Regions from separate parts of the Superficieibacter sp. genome, predicted to be linked through region 2. Evidence: predicted binding sites of a transcription regulator. Region 2 holds the regulator's gene; each other region holds the start of a gene.
The links. Region 2 encodes sigma-54, which starts transcription at its own class of promoters, with help from an activator protein. Its sites were predicted from a motif close to GTTGGCACANNTTTCGCTNT; they were not measured.

Region 1 (5,546 bases), on a different contig from region 2:
GTATCACCCGTGCGGTGCAGAGCAAAGACGACAGCAGCCTGGTAGCGAAAGGCAAATTCGACGGCAGCCATACCAGCTATGTCTGGATGACGGACAGTGATCCACGTACCGGCGGCGTGTGTACGGAAGAGGGCGACTGCGAGTGCGCATTATGGAGTAGCGTTCCCGATGTTTTACCGGTCAAAATTCCCCAGTGTCTGGCGGGCGGTGTCGAAACCGTTTCCGGGCTGGACGACAGTGGCCGTGACCGGGTATTACTTTTCCCGCAGTGGTGGAGCAGCGCCCTGCGCGTGCTTTACCTGTACGATATCCAACAAAAGCAGTGGATCAAAACCCTGCCGGGTATTTCCTTTAATATCAACCTTCAGGAAACGGCAACCGGCGCGGATCTGGTGAAGCGCGACCCGGCCCATCCGGGCAGGGTTAACGTTGTTCAGTCCGTATTTGATGAAGCGAAAGAAGAGCCGACCACCAAAGTGGTGAGTCAGACGCTGCGCACGCTGAAATAATGCGTACACTCGCGTAGTTATAATGAAGATCGCCGCACAGGGATGCGGCGATCTTCATTAACTCCGGGCGTCAGACCGGAGGAAAATTAATGCAGGATTTTGGCGAGGAAATCCTTCGCCCGATCGGATTGTGGATTGGCGAAAAACTCTTCTTTTGCCGAATCCTCGACGATTTTCCCTTCATCCATAAAGATCACCCGGTTGGCGACTTTGCGTGCAAAGCCCATTTCGTGCGTCACCACCATCATGGTCATGCCTTCGTTTGCCAGTTCCACCATCACGTCCAGCACTTCGTTGATCATTTCAGGATCGAGGGCCGAGGTGGGTTCGTCAAACAGCATGGCGACCGGGTCCATACACAGCGCGCGGGCGATGGCGACGCGCTGCTGCTGACCGCCGGAAAGCTGCGCCGGAAACTTGTTGGCGTGCGCCGACAGGCCCACACGGTCCAGTAATTTCAGCCCTTTTTCGCGCGCGGCGGCTTTATTGCGCTTCAGCACTTTTACCTGCGCCAGCGTCAGGTTTTCCAGAATCGACAGATGCGGGAACAGTTCAAAGTGCTGGAACACCATCCCTACATGCGAGCGCAGTTCGGCGAGATTGGTTTTTTTATCGTTCACTTTGGTGCCGTTAACGACGATTTCGCCTTTCTGCACCGGCTCCAGCCCGTTCACCGTTTTGATAAGCGTTGACTTACCGGAACCGGAAGGGCCGCAAACCACCACCACTTCACCTTTTTTTACTTCCGTTGAGCAGTCGGTCAGCACCTGAAAGTGACCATACCATTTAGAAACGTTTTTCAGGGAAATCATGATACTGTCCTTTTCTTCAAATAGCTGACCAACAGCGAAGCACTCAGGCTGATAGCAAAGTAAACCGCACCGGCAAAGAGGATCATTTCGACCTGGGTTCCGTCACGCTCGCCAATGGTCGAGGCGGTACGGAAGAAATCGGCGAGGCTGAGCACGTAAACCAGCGAGGTATCCTGGAACAACACAATGCCCTGCGTGAGCAGCAGCGGCACCATGGCGCGGAACGCCTGCGGCAGAATGATCAATTTCATCGACTGCCAGTGAGTCATCCCCAGCGCCAGCGCCGCGTTGGACTGCCCGCGCGAGACGCTCTGAATACCAGCACGGATAATTTCCGAATAGTAGGCGGCTTCAAACATCGAAAATGCCACCATCGCGGAGATCAGGCGGATATCCGTTTTCGGCGACAGCCCCAGCACGTTTTGCAGGAAGCCCGGCACAATCAGATAAAACCACAGCAGCACCATCACCAGCGGAATGGAGCGGAAAACGTTCACGTAGGCGGTGGCAAACCAGGCCACCGGCTTAAAGGTCGACAGCCGCATCACCGCCAGTAGGGTGCCCCAGACGATACCAATCAGCACGGCGGTCACGGTGATTTTAAGCGTTATCACCAGCCCGTCGAGCAGATAAGGCAGGGAGGGGACGATGGAACTCCAGTCAAATTCGTACATTATTTGCCTCCCATATTGCCCGGCAGGCGTACTTTACGTTCTACCAAATTCATCACCACCATGATAATGGCGTTAATCAGCACGTAGGCGAGGGTGATCGCGGTAAACGATTCCCAGGCGTGCGCGGAGTAATCCAGCAGTTTGCCCGCCTGCGCCGCCATATCCACCAGCCCGATAGTTGAAGCAATGGCGGAGTTTTTCACCAGGTTCATCATTTCCGAGGTCATCGGCGGGACGATCACCCGGTATGCGTTGGGCAGCAGCACATAGCGGTAAGCCTGCGGCAGCGTCAGGCCCATCGCCAGCGCCGCGCTTTTCTGCCCGCGCGGCAGTGACTGAATGGCGGCGCGCACCTGCTCGCACACGCGTGCGGCGGTAAACAGCCCCAGACAAATCATTGAGGAGAGGAAAAACTGAATATTCGGGTCCAGTTCGGCTTTAAACCACATACCGAGATCTTCCGGCAGCAGCTCAGGCACCACCAGATACCAGGTAAAGAATTGCACGATAAGCGGCACGTTGCGGAACAGCTCAACGTACAGCGTGCCGAGACCGGATAAAAAGCGGTTCGGGACGGTACGCAGGATGCCAAACAGCGAGCCAACGAGAAAGGCGATGATCCAGGCGGTTATCGACAGCGCGACGGTGACCTGGAAGCCGTTCCACAGCCAGCCCAGATACGTCGTGTTGCCGAAGGGGGCCTGCTGTAAAAAAATACCCCAGTTCCAGTCTATGGACATACTTCTACTCCAGAAAAAAAAGGGTAGCAGCGCTACCCTCGAAGATTGTTGAACAGCTTACTGCGGTATTCGCGTCGGGTGGGGAACGACCCCCCGGCGTATAGTCTGTCCGTGCTGTTTCGACAATCGAGAGGGCAGGTTCTCCTGCCCCTGGTTCTTATTAATTCAGGGCTTTATCGTTTGGCTCTTTGAACAGCGCTTTCATCTCATTAGAGAGTTCAAAGTTCATGTTCAGATTTTTCGGTGGGATGGGGTTTTTAAACCACTTATCAAACCATTTTTCTGCTTCCCCGGAGGTCTGGGCCTGGGCGATGGTGTCATCCATCAGCTTTTTAAACTCGGTATCGCCTTTACGCAGCATACAGCCGTAGGCTTCCTGTGATTGCGGCTTACCGACGATTTCCCAGTTATCCGGTTTTTTCGCTTTTGCACGTTCACCGGCCAGCAGAGCATCATCCATCATAAAGGCCACCGCGCGACCGCTTTCCAGGGTACGGAAGGAGTCGCCGTGATCTTTCGCACTGATGATACGCATATCCATTTTTTGTTCGTCATTCAGCTTATGCAGCAGCACTTCGGACGTGGTCCCGGAGGTCACAACGACCGCTTTCCCTTTCAGATCCGGGAAGTCTTTAACGTTGCCGCCTTTTTTCGCCAGCAGACGAGTCCCGACCACGAAAATGGTGTCGGAGAAGGCGGCCTGTTTCTGACGCTCAAGGTTATTGGTCGTGGAGCCGCACTCAAAATCGAAGGTGCCGTTTTGCAGCAGCGGAATACGGTTTTGTGAAGTAATCGGGATCAGCTTCACCTGCAAATCAGGTTTGTTCAGCTTTTTCTTCACCGCTTCAACGATAGCGTTGGAGTAATCCTGCGAATAGCCAACCACTTTCTGCTGGTTGTCGTAGTAGGAGAACGGCACTGAAGATTCACGGTGGCCGACCACGATCACGCCATTTTTGGCGATTTTTTCGAGGGTGCTTCCCGCCGCAGGCGCAGCATCCTCTGCATGGACCACCCCCGCAGAGATGCCCATGACCAGCATTGCCGTGGCCAGTTTACATAATTGCATATCCAACTCCTTTTATCGTCAGCGCCGGGACGCTGTTGATACCCATTGTGAGTGTTTGTGTTGTTATGACCTGCGACTTAAGCGTGCAGTGTTATTGCTATTTGTTAACATTTAGTCTGGCTTAATGTAAAGATTTTGCTGCATTAATGTTTATTTTTGCGAGGTGCGCCGCACCATTAAAAGGCAAAAATAGCGCAATGCACTTTTCGGGTGCCACCAGTGCGCTATTGTGGTGCGACCCGGTTGCGCTTATGCGAATTTCGCAGCTGGCTATGAATATTAAGCAAAGGGTGTGCCAGAAAGGACGAGCATGACGGGGAGCGGAGCAGAACGGCGGCGTATTTCCGGCGGCAAGAAAATGTCGCGGCAAAAAAATCCCCCGCACTACTCTGCGCGAGGGATTTTTGACGGCAAATAACCTTAACGGCGCTGGCGCAGACTCATCAGCAGCGCGCCAAAGCCGAACAATGCGGTCAGGATCCACAGCGGCCAGTTACCGGTACGGGCATAAGGCGTCAGGCCGGTGGTGGGCGTGACGTTGGTGGTCAATACCTGACGGGTGAACTGCGGGATCATCGCCTGGATCTCACCCTGCGGGCCAATCACCGCCGTAATACCGTTGTTAGTACTGCGCAGCAGTGGACGCGCCAGTTCCAGCGCGCGCATCCGCGCCATCTGGAAGTGCTGCCACGGACCAATGGATTTGCCAAACCATGCGTCGTTGGAAATCGTCAGCAGGAAATCGTTCTCCGGGCGGAAGTTGTCGCGCACCTGCTCGCCGAGAATGATTTCATAGCAGATTGCCGCCGTCAGCTTATAGCCGTTAACCGACAGCGGCGGCTGTACGTAAGGGCCACGGCTGAAGGATGACATCGGCAGATCGAAGAACGGTGCCAGCGGACGCAGGATGGTTTCCAGCGGTACGAATTCACCAAATGGCACTAAGTGATTTTTATTGTAGCGGTCGGTGGATTCGTAGCTGTAGGGCGAATCTTTACCCAGCGTAATAATGGTGTTGTAGGTATCGTAGCGATTCTGCTTGTTCAGCCGGGCATCGACAATGCCGGTGATCAGCGAACTGCCTTTCGCCCGCAGCATTCCGTCCAGCTCCTTCAGCAAGGGCTGCTGGTTGATTTCCAGATCGGTAATGGCGGATTCCGGCCAGATAATCAGCGAAGATTTGCCCATCAGCGGCTGGGTGGCATCGAGGTAAATCTTGAGCGTACTGATGAGCTGATCTTCATCCCATTTCAGCGACTGGGGAATATTCCCCTGCACCAGCGAAACCTGAGTTGTTTTCTCAGGTTCCGGCTGATACCACTGGATATAGCGCAGCGGGATGGGCAGGGCGAACAGCACCAACGCTGCCACCAGCGGCCGCCAGTTGCGGGTGACGGCGGCCAGCACCAGCAGGCCGCTGACTATCATCAGCAAAAAGTTAATCGCTTCTACGCCGGTGACGGGCGCCATGCCTTTCAGCGGGCCGTCAATCTGGCTGTAGCCAAACTGCAGCCACGGGAAGCCGGTTAATACCCAGCCACGCAGGAATTCGCTAATTTGCCAGACGACCGGTGCAGCGATGGCTACCCGCAGCCAGCTGGTTTTCGGCCACAATCGCGCCAGAATACCGCCGAAAAGCCCGGTATACAGCGCCATATAAGCCGCCAGCAGCACCACCAGAAAGACGTTGACCGGTCCCGGCATCCCGCCAAACTGCGCGATGCTGACATACACCCAATTAA
Region 2 (5,546 bases):
TATGTTGATTTAATTAATATAAACCCCCGTCCCTGGCGGGACAGGCAGTTAATCTTCATCAAAGCCGGAATTAAACAGGGCGATGACCGCCGCCAGCGCTTCGACTTCCTGCGGGCCGCTGGCTTCGATTTCTATCTGTCGGCCTTTGGCGGAATCCAGCATCAGCAGCGCAATCACGCTGTTCGCCTCGGCTTCGGTGCCTTCATCGTTGCGCAGCAGCACTTCGGCATCGAAGCCCTGCATCAGCTCAAACAGCTTCATGGCCGGGCGGGCGTGCATTCCCAGCTTGTTGGTGACTTCAACAGTCTGCTTTACGGTCATGATTTGCGTTTTTCCAGCGTCCGGTGACGGGACTGTACGTTTTTACCGCGCGAGCGGAAGTAGTCCGCCAGCTGCTCGGCAATATACACGGAACGGTGCTTACCGCCGGTACAGCCAATCGCCACGGTTAAATAGCTGCGATTGTTGGTTTCGAGCATCGGCAGCCACAGTTCCAGGTAGCTACGGGTCTGGTAAATAAAGTTATGTACTTCGGTATGGCGGTCAAGAAACGCGGCGACCGGTTTGTCGAGGCCGGTCATTGGACGCAGTTTCGGGTCCCAGTGCGGGTTTGGCAGAAAACGCACGTCAAAAACGTAGTCCGCGTCGATGGGGATGCCATGCTTAAAGCCGAAGGACTCAAACACCATCGTCAGTTCGCGTTCGCGCTTGCCCAGTAGCCGCGTGCGCAGCATTTCCGCCAGTTCGTGAACCGACATCTCGGAGGTATCGACGATAAGATCGGCACGCGAGCGCAGCGGCTCCAGCAGATCGCTCTCCTGATCGATGGCGCTTTCCAGCGAAAGATTCTTACTGGAAAGAGGATGCAGGCGGCGCGTGTCGCTGTAGCGACGGATCAGCGTGTTGCGGTCTGCGTCAAGGAACAGCAGCTGCGGCGAAAAGGCATCCGGCAGGTTTTGCATTGCCTGTTCAAAAATCTCGGGTGATTCCGGCATATTACGCACGTCTATGCTGACGGCGGCGGAAGTCTGACGATCGACCAGACTTTTCGCCAGTTCCGGCAAAAGCACCACGGGCAGGTTATCTACACAGTAGAAGCCCATATCTTCCAGCGCGCGCAGGGCTACGGATTTCCCCGAGCCGGAGCGACCGCTGACGATCATCAGTACCATGTACCGTTTCTCCTCAGTACAGCAAAGGGTAAAGTATTATCCCTGCTAAACATCATCACTGTGTTCGTTTTCGGTGATGATTTGATACAGCTCTTCATCACTTTGTGCCGCTCGCAGGCGACGACAAATGGTTTTATCCGCCAGGCGTTTTGCCACCAGCGAAAGAGTATGCAGATGCGTTTTGGTCTGGTCAGCCGGAACCAGCAGGGCGAAGAGTAGATCCACCGGCTGGTTGTCGATAGCGTCAAAGGCAATCGGCGTTTCCAGTTGTACAAAGACGCCAACCGCGCGCAGGGTGTCCTCTTCCAGCTTGCCGTGAGGAATGGCGATGCCGTTACCGATACCGGTACTCCCCATTTTTTCACGGGTGAGGATCGCTTCGAATACGACCTGCGGCGGCAGACTCAGCTGCTTTGCTGCCAGCTCACTGATAATTTCCAGCGCGCGTTTCTTGCTCTGGCAGTGAACGTTACTGCGGGTACATTCCTGGTTAAGGACAGTGCTCAGTTGTAGGGCTGCATCATTGTTCATCATAGTTTCACCTAAGCCTCGCCTGACGCGGTATACGTCAGGCGAACGCCCGGACAATCAGTGTTGTTTCAGTTTATCTTTATGTTTGGTTAGCTGTCGCGCCAGTTTATCAATTAAACCGTCGATAGCCGCGTACATATCCTGCCCTTCCGCGCTGGCATGAATTTCACCCCCGTTAACGTGCAGGGTGGCATCCGAAATATGCGTCACTTTTTCCACTTTTAACACAACGTAGACCTGATTGATGCGGTCAAAATACTGCTCCAGCTTAGCAAATTTTGTGCTGACAAAATCGCGGAGTGCATCAGTAATCTCGACATTGTGCCCAGTGATGTTTAGCTGCATAGTGTCTTCCTTATCGGTTGTGTCACACCAGTTGTTTGCGCTGGTTAGACGGCGGAATGGATAAAGACTCTCGATACTTCGCAACGGTGCGGCGTGCCACCATGATCCCCTGATCGGACAGCAATGTGGTTAATTTGCTGTCGCTCAGCGGTTTCGCGGGGTTCTCCGCAGCGATTAACTTCTTCACCAGCGCCCGAATCGCCGTGGAGGAGGCTTCGCCGCCGCCCTCGGTATTTACGTGGCTGGAGAAGAAATACTTCAGTTCAAAAATGCCGCGCGGACTGTGCAGATATTTCTGGGTCGTCACGCGGGAAATCGTGGATTCGTGCATTTCGACGGCCTGGGCGATATCCGCCAGCACCATCGGTTTCATAAACTCTTCGCCCTGCTCAAAGAACGCCTGCTGTTGCTCAACGATACAGCGACTGACGCGCAGCAGGGTGTCGTTGCGGCTCTCAAGGCTCTTAATCAGCCACTTCGCTTCCTGCAAGTTGCTGCGGATATACTGGTTATCCGCTTCATTGCGGGTGCTACCGCCCATGGCGGCGTAGTGCTGATTGATTTGCAGACGGGGAATACTGTCAGAGTTGAGTTCGACCACCCAGCGATCGCTGATTTTTCGCACCAGCACGTCCGGGATGACGTACTCCGGCTCGCCGGTCTGGATTGACTGACCGGGACGCGGGTCCAGCGACTGGATCAGGTTTACCGCTTCTTTCAGCACATCTTCTTTCAGACGCGTGACGCGCATCAGGGTGCGGAAATCGTGATTGGCGAGCAGGTCGAGATGATCGCTGACGATAAGCCGTGCTTCGGTGAGCCACGGCGTGTCTTTGGCGTATTGCGAAAGCTGGATCAGCAGGCAGTCGCGCAGATCTTTCGCCGCCACGCCCACCGGATCAAAACGCTGGATGCGCTTGAGCACCGCCTCAATTTCATCCAGCCCGATTTCGTCGTCGCCTGTGCTTTCAAGAATATCGTCAACGGAGACGGTCAGATAACCGGTGTCATCCACGGCATCAACAATGGAAGTGGCGATAGCGCGGTCGGTGTCAGAGAACGGCGTCAGACCCACCTGCCACATCAGGTAATCCTGTAGCGACTGGGTGGTTTCGCCCTGGTACACCGGCAGCTCGTCGTCCTGATAATCGACGCCGTTACCGGAAGGGGTGCCCGCCGTGTAGATCTCGTCCCAACTGGCATCAAGCGGCAACTCCTCTGGCATATCTTTCTGCTCAAGGGCGTCAGCGGTATCCAGCGACTCGCTATCCGGGGTCTCTTTGGCGTCAATTTCATCGTGAAGATCGGTTTGCTCAAGCAGTGGATTACTTTCCAGTGCCTGTTGAAGTTCTTGCTGAAGTTCCAGCGTCGACAGTTGCAGCAGACGGATCGCCTGTTGCAGCTGCGGCGTCATGGCAAGCTGTTGACTAAACCTTAATTGCAAACCTTGCTTCATATTCAGAGCGATTTTCTCCCGAGTTTACGTCGCTGACTTCTTACACTTCATCATTTACGCAGCCTCTGTGCTGGCTGCGCCGGGATGCATCATGAATACACCCTATCAGAGTCTGAAGTCTTCCCCAAGATACACGCGCTTAACCTGTTCGTCTTTAAGGATTTCGTCTGGCGTACCGTGGGCGATCAGGTGTCCCTGGCTCACGATATAGGCTCGCTCACACACTGCCAGCGTTTCACGCACGTTGTGATCGGTGATCAGAACGCCGAGGCCGCTGTCTCGCAGGTGCTCAATAATACGTTTGATGTCGATAACGGAAATGGGGTCAACGCCCGCAAAGGGTTCATCCAGCAGGATAAATTTCGGATTAGCAGCCAGCGCACGGGCAATTTCCACGCGGCGACGTTCACCGCCGGAGAGGGCCTGGCCGAGGCTGTCGCGCAAATGATCGATATGGAACTCTTCCATCAGCTCTTTCGCGCGATCTTCGCGCTGTTCTGACGTGAGATCGTCACGAATTTGCAGGACCGCCATCAGGTTGTCGTATACGCTAAGACGGCGGAAAATGGAGGCTTCCTGCGGCAGATAACCGATACCCCGACGCGCCCGCGCGTGCAGCGGCAGCAGGCTAATATCATCGTCATCAATGATAATGTTGCCCGCATCGCGCGAGACAATGCCGACGACCATATAAAACGTGGTGGTCTTACCCGCACCGTTTGGACCCAGCAGACCAACGATCTCACCGGACTTTACGGTCAGACTGACGTCTTCCACCACCCGGCGGCCTTTATAAGCCTTCGCGAGGTTCTTTGCAGTTAATGTTGCCATAATGAATTAGTTACTCTTTTTCTGCGCCGGAGCCTGGTTGTTACTCTTATCCTGCAATTGCGATGGCACCAGAACGGTGGTTACCCGTTTGCCTTTTTCGCTGAACGCCTGCATTTTCTGCTCTTTCACCAGATAGGTGATTTTGTCTCCCTGAATATTGCTGTCGACCTGTTCAAGGAAAGCGTTGCCGGTCAGGGTCACAAAGTCATTTTGCAGCTCGTAATGCATTTGCGAGGCATGGCCTTTCACCGGTTTGCCGTTGTCCTGCATCTGGTAGAAGGTGGCCGGTTTACCGTAGCCGTCGATCACCTCTTTGCCTTTCTCACCGCCAGGACGGGTGACGACCACTTTGTCAGCGTTAATTTTGATCGTGCCCTGCGTGACAACGACGTTACCGGTGAAGGTGACGATATTGCCCTGCATATCCAGCGACTGCTGATCGGACTCAATATGAATGGGCTGATCGGTGTCGCCCGTTAACGCCAGCGCGGGAAGGCTGGCCGCCAGAAGCGTACTGGCCAGTACAAGCTTAAGGCTGAGTTTGTTTGTTTTGAATTTCATATGAGGTTCTAACCTTTTCAATCAGCTCGGCGTTTTTGTTGCGTAAGTTTCCGCGCATTTTCAGGCCGCTGGAATTAAATGTCGTACCGTATAACGTCACCAGATCGTCAGAGGTGACATCCTGGGTGATCAAATTCACTATGGCATTATCCGTCGTAATTTTGCGTAGTTGAGCGTCCGGGGTCAGCGCGTTCACTTCAACGTGGCCGTAAAGATACAGCATACGGTCATTAGTCAGCTTCGCTTTATCCGCTTTAATCGACCAGGTTTCGACTTTCGTCGTGTCATACGTGGTCAGCAGCGGTTGCGTGAACCATGTCGTCGCCTGGTCAGAATAATATTCAACGTGCTGTGCAATCAGGTGGTAGTTGAGCGCGCCTTCCGGGCTATATACCACGGTGTCCGTATGCTCACTCCTGTAGGTTGGGTCACTGGTTGACACCACGTTTTCCCCGGTGTCATCTTTGCTCACCAGATTCACGCCGATCAAAATCAGCGCGACCAGCGACAGCAAAATAATAACCCAACGTCTGGTTTTACTCATATCGATTGCCCTTTGGCTTCATCAAGCTTGCCCTGCGCCAATAGTAGCAAATCGCAGACCTCGCGTACCGCTCCGCGTCCGCCGTTAATGCGCGTGACGTAATCCG
Region 3 (5,546 bases), on a different contig from region 2:
CAGCCTGCATGAGCGCTTCAAGCTGGCGCAGGCGGCATTTTCCTCGCTTAACGACCGTACTCAGGAGAGCATGACCAGCATCCGCATGATCAAAGCGTTTGGTCTGGAAGATCGCCAGTCGGCGATGTTTGCCGCCGATGCTGCCGATACCGGCGCGAAAAACATGCGCGTGGCGCGTATCGACGCGCGTTTTGATCCCACCATTTACATTGCTATTGGCACGGCAAACCTGCTGGCCATCGGCGGCGGAAGCTGGATGGTGATCAACAACGTCTTAACGCTGGGTGAACTAACCAGCTTTATTATGTACCTGGGGCTGATGATTTGGCCGATGCTGGCGCTGGCGTGGATGTTTAATATCGTCGAGCGTGGCAGCGCCGCTTACAGCCGGATCCGCGCGCTGCTTGCCGAAGCGCCGGTAGTCAACGACGGCAGCGAAACCCTGCCGCCGGAGCGCGGCACGCTGGATGTCGCCATCGGCCAGTTCCGCTACCCGCACGCGGCGCAGCCCACCCTGACGCAGGTTAATTTTACCCTCAGGCCCGGACAGATGCTGGGCATTTGCGGCCCGACCGGGGCCGGGAAAAGTACCGTTTTAGCGCTGATCCAGCGCCACTTTGACGTCGATGAAGGCGATATTCGCTTTCACGATATTTCCCTCTCGCGGTTGCAGATCGATAACTGGCGCAGCCGCCTGGCGGTGGTCAATCAAACCCCGTTCCTGTTTTCCGATACCGTCGCCAGCAATATTGCCCTCGGCAAGCCCGGCGCGACGCAGGAGGAAATTGAACAGGTGGCGCGGCTTGCCAGCGTGCATGAGGATATCCTGCGCCTGCCGCACGGCTACCAGACTGAAGTCGGCGAGCGCGGGGTGATGCTTTCCGGCGGGCAGAAACAGCGGCTGTCGATTGCCAGGGCGCTGCTGCTGGATGCGGAGATCCTGATCCTCGACGACGCGCTGTCGGCGGTGGATGGGCGCACCGAACATCAAATCCTCCACAATCTGCGCCAGTGGGGCACCGACCGTACGGTGATTATCAGCGCGCATCGTCTCTCCGCACTCACCGAAGCCAGCGAAATCATTGTGATGCAGCACGGGCATATCACCCTGCGCGGCGATCACGATCAGCTTGTCGCCCGGCCCGGCTGGTATCGGGATATGTATCGCTATCAGCAACTCGAAGCGGCGCTGGACGACGAGCCAGAGGAGGCCATCAATGCGTAGTTTTGGACAATTATGGCCGACGCTGAAACGTCTGCTGGCCTATGGATCTCCGTGGCGTAAACCGCTGACCATCGCCGTGGTGATGATGTGGATTGCGGCGATTGCCGAAGTCAGTGGCCCGCTATTGATCAGCTATTTCATCGACAATATGGTTTCGAAGCGCTGGCTGCCGCTGGGGCTGATTAGCGGCCTGGCTGCCGCCTACGTCGGATTACAAATTCTCGCCGCGTGGCTGCATTATTCCCAGTCGCTGCTGTTTAACCGTGCGGCGGTGGGCGTGGTGCAGCAGTTGCGCACCGATGTGATGGATGCAGCGCTGCGCCAGCCGCTCAGCGCTTTTGATACCCAGCCGGTGGGCGAACTGATTTCGCGCGTCACCAACGACACCGAGGTGATCCGCGACCTCTACGTCACTGTCGTCGCCACCGTGCTGCGCAGCGCGGCGCTGGTCGGCGCAATGCTGGTGGCGATGTTCAGCCTCGACTGGCGAATGGCGCTGGTCGCGATCACCATTTTCCCGGCGGTAATGATCGTCATGCTGATTTATCAGCGTTACAGCACGCCGATTGTGCGACGGGTGCGCGCCTGGCTGGCTCAAATCAACGATGGCTTTAACGAAGCCATTAACGGTATGAGCGTGATCCAGCAGTTCCGCCAGCAGGCCCGTTTCGGCGAGCGAATGCGCGAGGCCAGCCATGCGCATTATCTGGCGCGAATGCAGACCCTCAGGCTGGATGGTTTTCTGCTGCGCCCGCTGCTCAGCCTGTTCTCCGCGCTGATCCTCTGCGGGCTGCTGATGCTGTTCGGCTTTACCGCCGTCGGCACCATTGAAGTGGGCGTGCTGTATGCGTTTATCAGCTATCTGGGGCGTCTTAATGAACCGCTGATCGAGCTGACGACGCAGCAGTCGATGCTGCAACAGGCGGTGGTCGCCGGAGAGCGCGTGTTTGAACTGATGGACCGACCGCGCCAGTCCTACGGCACGGACGATCGGCCGCTGGGCAGTGGGGCTATCGACATTGAGCATGTCTCTTTTGCCTATCACGAAGATCGGCTGGTCTTGCAGGACATCACGCTTAACATCCCGTCCCGCAGCTTCGTGGCGCTGGTAGGGCACACCGGCAGCGGCAAAAGCACGCTCGCCAGCCTGTTGATGGGCAACTATCCGCTGACTGACGGTGAGATCCGCCTGGACGGTCGTCCGTTGGCCTCGCTCAGTCACGCCACCCTGCGCCAGGGTGTGGCGATGGTGCAACAGGACCCGGTGGTGCTCGCCGATACCTTCCTGACCAACGTGACGCTGGGGCGCAATATCAGCGAAGAGGCGGTCTGGCAGGCGCTGGAAACCGTCCAGTTGGCGGATCTGGCGCGCAGTATGAGCGACGGTATACATACGCCGCTCGGCGAGCAGGGCAATAATCTTTCGGTCGGGCAAAAACAGCTGCTGGCGATGGCGCGGGTGCTGGTTGAGACGCCGCAAATCCTGATCCTCGACGAAGCCACCGCCAACATTGACTCCGGCACCGAACGCGCGATCCAGCAGGCGCTGGCCGCCGTGCGCGAGCGCACTACGCTTGTAGTGATCGCCCACCGCCTGTCCACTATTGTGGAAGCGGATACCATTATGGTGCTGCATCGCGGGCAGGGCGTGGAGCGCGGAACGCATCAGCAGCTTCTCGCTGCCAAAGGCCGCTACTGGCAAATGTATCAGTTGCAGCTTGCCGGGGAAGAGCTTCAGGCCAGCGCGCATGAGGGATCTCTTTCCGCCTGACGCACTATTTTCAGGCACCGGGATCTGCTGGTGCAATAATCGGACGCATCATGCACCAGCATGGTGCGTTTTTTTTGACCTGTCACAATCTGAACCCCGGTCACACTTTTTCCCGCCAGCCAATCCGCCATTGCGACGCTTCCGATCATTCCTGGCACGCCGCTTGCTTTATCTCCTGCGTATGAAATGCGGCCTTGACTGAATTCTGACTGGAGGGGATCTATGAAGCTGGTAACAGTGGTAATCAAGCCATTTAAACTCGAAGACGTGCGCGAGGCGCTCTCTTCTATTGGTATTCAGGGGCTGACCGTGACCGAAGTGAAAGGCTTCGGACGCCAGAAAGGACATGCCGAACTGTATCGCGGTGCGGAGTACAGCGTTAACTTTCTGCCGAAAGTGAAAATTGATGTGGCTATCGCTGACGACCAGCTCGACGAAGTGATCGACATCATCAGCAAAGCGGCCTACACGGGAAAAATTGGCGACGGCAAAATTTTTGTCGCTGAGCTGCAACGCGTTATTCGCATTCGTACCGGCGAAGCCGACGAAGCGGCACTCTGACTCCTGGCACACAGTGATAGGGAACAAAAAAATGAAGATAGCAACGATGAAAACAGGTTTAGCCGCGTTGATGCTGGCCCCCGGTCTGGCGATGGCTGCGCCAGCGGTGGCAGATAAAGCAGACAACGCTTTTATGATGATTTGTACTGCGCTGGTGCTGTTTATGACCGTGCCGGGGATCGCGCTGTTTTACGGCGGCCTGATCCGTGGCAAAAACGTCCTTTCTATGCTGACCCAGGTCACCGTCACCTTCGCGCTGGTCTGCGTGCTGTGGGTGGTCTACGGTTACTCGCTGGCGTTTGGCGAAGGCAACAGCTTCTTCGGTAACTTTAACTGGGCGATGCTGAAAAATATCGAGCTGACGGCGGTGATGGGCAGCTTCTACCAGTATATTCATGTCGCGTTTCAGGGCTCGTTTGCCTGCATTACCGTCGGGCTGATTGTGGGCGCGCTGGCGGAACGTATTCGTTTTTCCGCGGTGCTGATTTTTGTGGTGGTCTGGCTGACGCTCTCCTACGTGCCGATCGCCCACATGGTGTGGGGCGGCGGTCTGTTGGCTTCGCACGGCGCGCTGGATTTTGCAGGCGGGACGGTGGTGCATATTAACGCCGCTATCGCCGGGCTGGTGGGCGCGTATCTGATTGGTAAACGCGTGGGCTTCGGCAAAGAAGCCTTCAAGCCGCACAACCTGCCGATGGTCTTTACCGGCACGGCGATCCTCTACGTGGGCTGGTTTGGCTTTAACGCTGGCTCTGCGAGCGCGGCTAACGAAATCGCGGCGCTGGCTTTCGTTAATACCGTGGTTGCCACGGCGGGTGCAATCCTCGCCTGGGTCTTCGGCGAGTGGGTTACGCGGGGTAAACCTTCTCTGCTGGGTGCCTGTTCCGGGGCGATTGCCGGGCTGGTTGGCGTAACGCCTGCCTGCGGTTACATCGGTGTCGGCGGTGCGCTGATCGTCGGGATCGCGGCAGGTCTGGCAGGGCTGTGGGGCGTGACCATGCTGAAACGTCTGCTGCGGGTGGACGATCCTTGCGATGTGTTCGGTGTTCACGGCGTTTGCGGTATTGTCGGCTGTATCCTGACCGGCATCTTTGCGGCGACCTCACTGGGCGGCGTGGGTTATGCGGAAGGCGTGACGATGGGTCACCAGGTGCTGGTGCAGCTGGAAAGTATTGCGATTACTATCGTCTGGTCTGCGGTCGTGGCCTTTATCGGCTACAAGCTGGCGGATATGACCGTCGGTCTGCGCGTCCCGGAAGAGCAGGAACGCGAAGGGCTGGACGTCAACAGCCACGGCGAGAATGCGTATAACGCATAAGATACGTTAATCATTTCCCCCTCCCCGGAGGGGGAAATGTGACTAACCCCGGTTACGCATTACCCCTTCCTGCACGGTAGACGCTACCAGCACCCCATCCTGAGTATAAAATTCCCCGCGTACAAACCCGCGCGCGCCAGAGGCAGACGTGCTTTCCACGCTATAAAGCAGCCAGTCGTTCAGACTGAACGGGCGGTGGAACCACATGGAGTGATCAATGGTTGCCACCTGCATTCCTTTTTCCAGAAAACCGACGCCGTGCGGCTGGAGCGCTACCGGTAAAAAGTTGAAATCCGACGCATAGCCCAGCAAATACTGATGCACCCGCAGATCTTCCGGCATCGCGCCGTTAGCGCGCATCCATACCTGGCGAGTGGGTTCGGCAACGTGGCCTTTTAACGGGTTATGGAATTCGACCGGGCGGATCTCCAGCGGTTTATCACTGAGGAATTTGTCTTTCACCTGCGGGGGAAGCAGATGCGCCAGCGAGCGGGCAATATCAGTTTCTGATTTCAGTTCGTCCGGCGCGGGCGCGGGCGGCATGGTTTTCTGATGCTCATAGCCGGATTCCGGTGCCTGGAAAGAGGCCGTCATATAAAAAATCGGCTTGCCGTTTTGTATTGCGGCAACGCGGCGCGCGCTGAAGCTGTTTCCGTCGCGCAGCACTTCGA

Region 1: RT197_RS09480 (amino acid ABC transporter substrate-binding protein) is a predicted target of sigma-54. The motif match lies at 4,085-4,104, and genes of this name have one in related genera.
Region 3: glnK (P-II family nitrogen regulator) is a predicted target of sigma-54. The motif match lies at 3,147-3,166, and genes of this name have one in related genera.

The regions. Positions count from the first base shown of each region.
Region 1 is NZ_DAMAPU010000004.1:76,692-82,237, reverse strand. Features, by position in the region: gene RT197_RS09500 (hypothetical protein) at 1-509, shown strand, start outside; gene RT197_RS09495 (amino acid ABC transporter ATP-binding protein) at 596-1,321, opposite strand; gene gltK (glutamate/aspartate ABC transporter permease GltK) at 1,318-1,995, opposite strand; gene gltJ (glutamate/aspartate ABC transporter permease GltJ) at 1,995-2,735, opposite strand; gene RT197_RS09480 (amino acid ABC transporter substrate-binding protein) at 2,896-3,804, opposite strand; gene lnt (apolipoprotein N-acyltransferase) at 4,225-5,546, opposite strand, start outside.
Region 2 is NZ_DAMAPU010000002.1:77,497-83,042, forward strand. Features, by position in the region: gene npr (PTS phosphocarrier protein NPr) at 49-321, opposite strand; gene rapZ (RNase adapter RapZ) at 318-1,172, opposite strand; gene ptsN (PTS IIA-like nitrogen regulatory protein PtsN) at 1,218-1,706, opposite strand; gene hpf (ribosome hibernation promoting factor) at 1,761-2,048, opposite strand; gene rpoN (RNA polymerase factor sigma-54) at 2,071-3,504, opposite strand; gene lptB (LPS export ABC transporter ATP-binding protein) at 3,610-4,335, opposite strand; gene lptA (lipopolysaccharide ABC transporter substrate-binding protein LptA) at 4,342-4,896, opposite strand; gene lptC (LPS export ABC transporter periplasmic protein LptC) at 4,865-5,440, opposite strand; gene kdsC (3-deoxy-manno-octulosonate-8-phosphatase KdsC) at 5,437-5,546, opposite strand, start outside.
Region 3 is NZ_DAMAPU010000004.1:298,331-303,876, reverse strand. Features, by position in the region: gene RT197_RS10525 (SmdA family multidrug ABC transporter permease/ATP-binding protein) at 1-1,225, shown strand, start outside; gene RT197_RS10520 (SmdB family multidrug efflux ABC transporter permease/ATP-binding protein) at 1,218-2,996, shown strand; gene glnK (P-II family nitrogen regulator) at 3,219-3,557, shown strand; gene amtB (ammonium transporter AmtB) at 3,589-4,875, shown strand; gene tesB (acyl-CoA thioesterase II) at 4,918-5,546, opposite strand, start outside.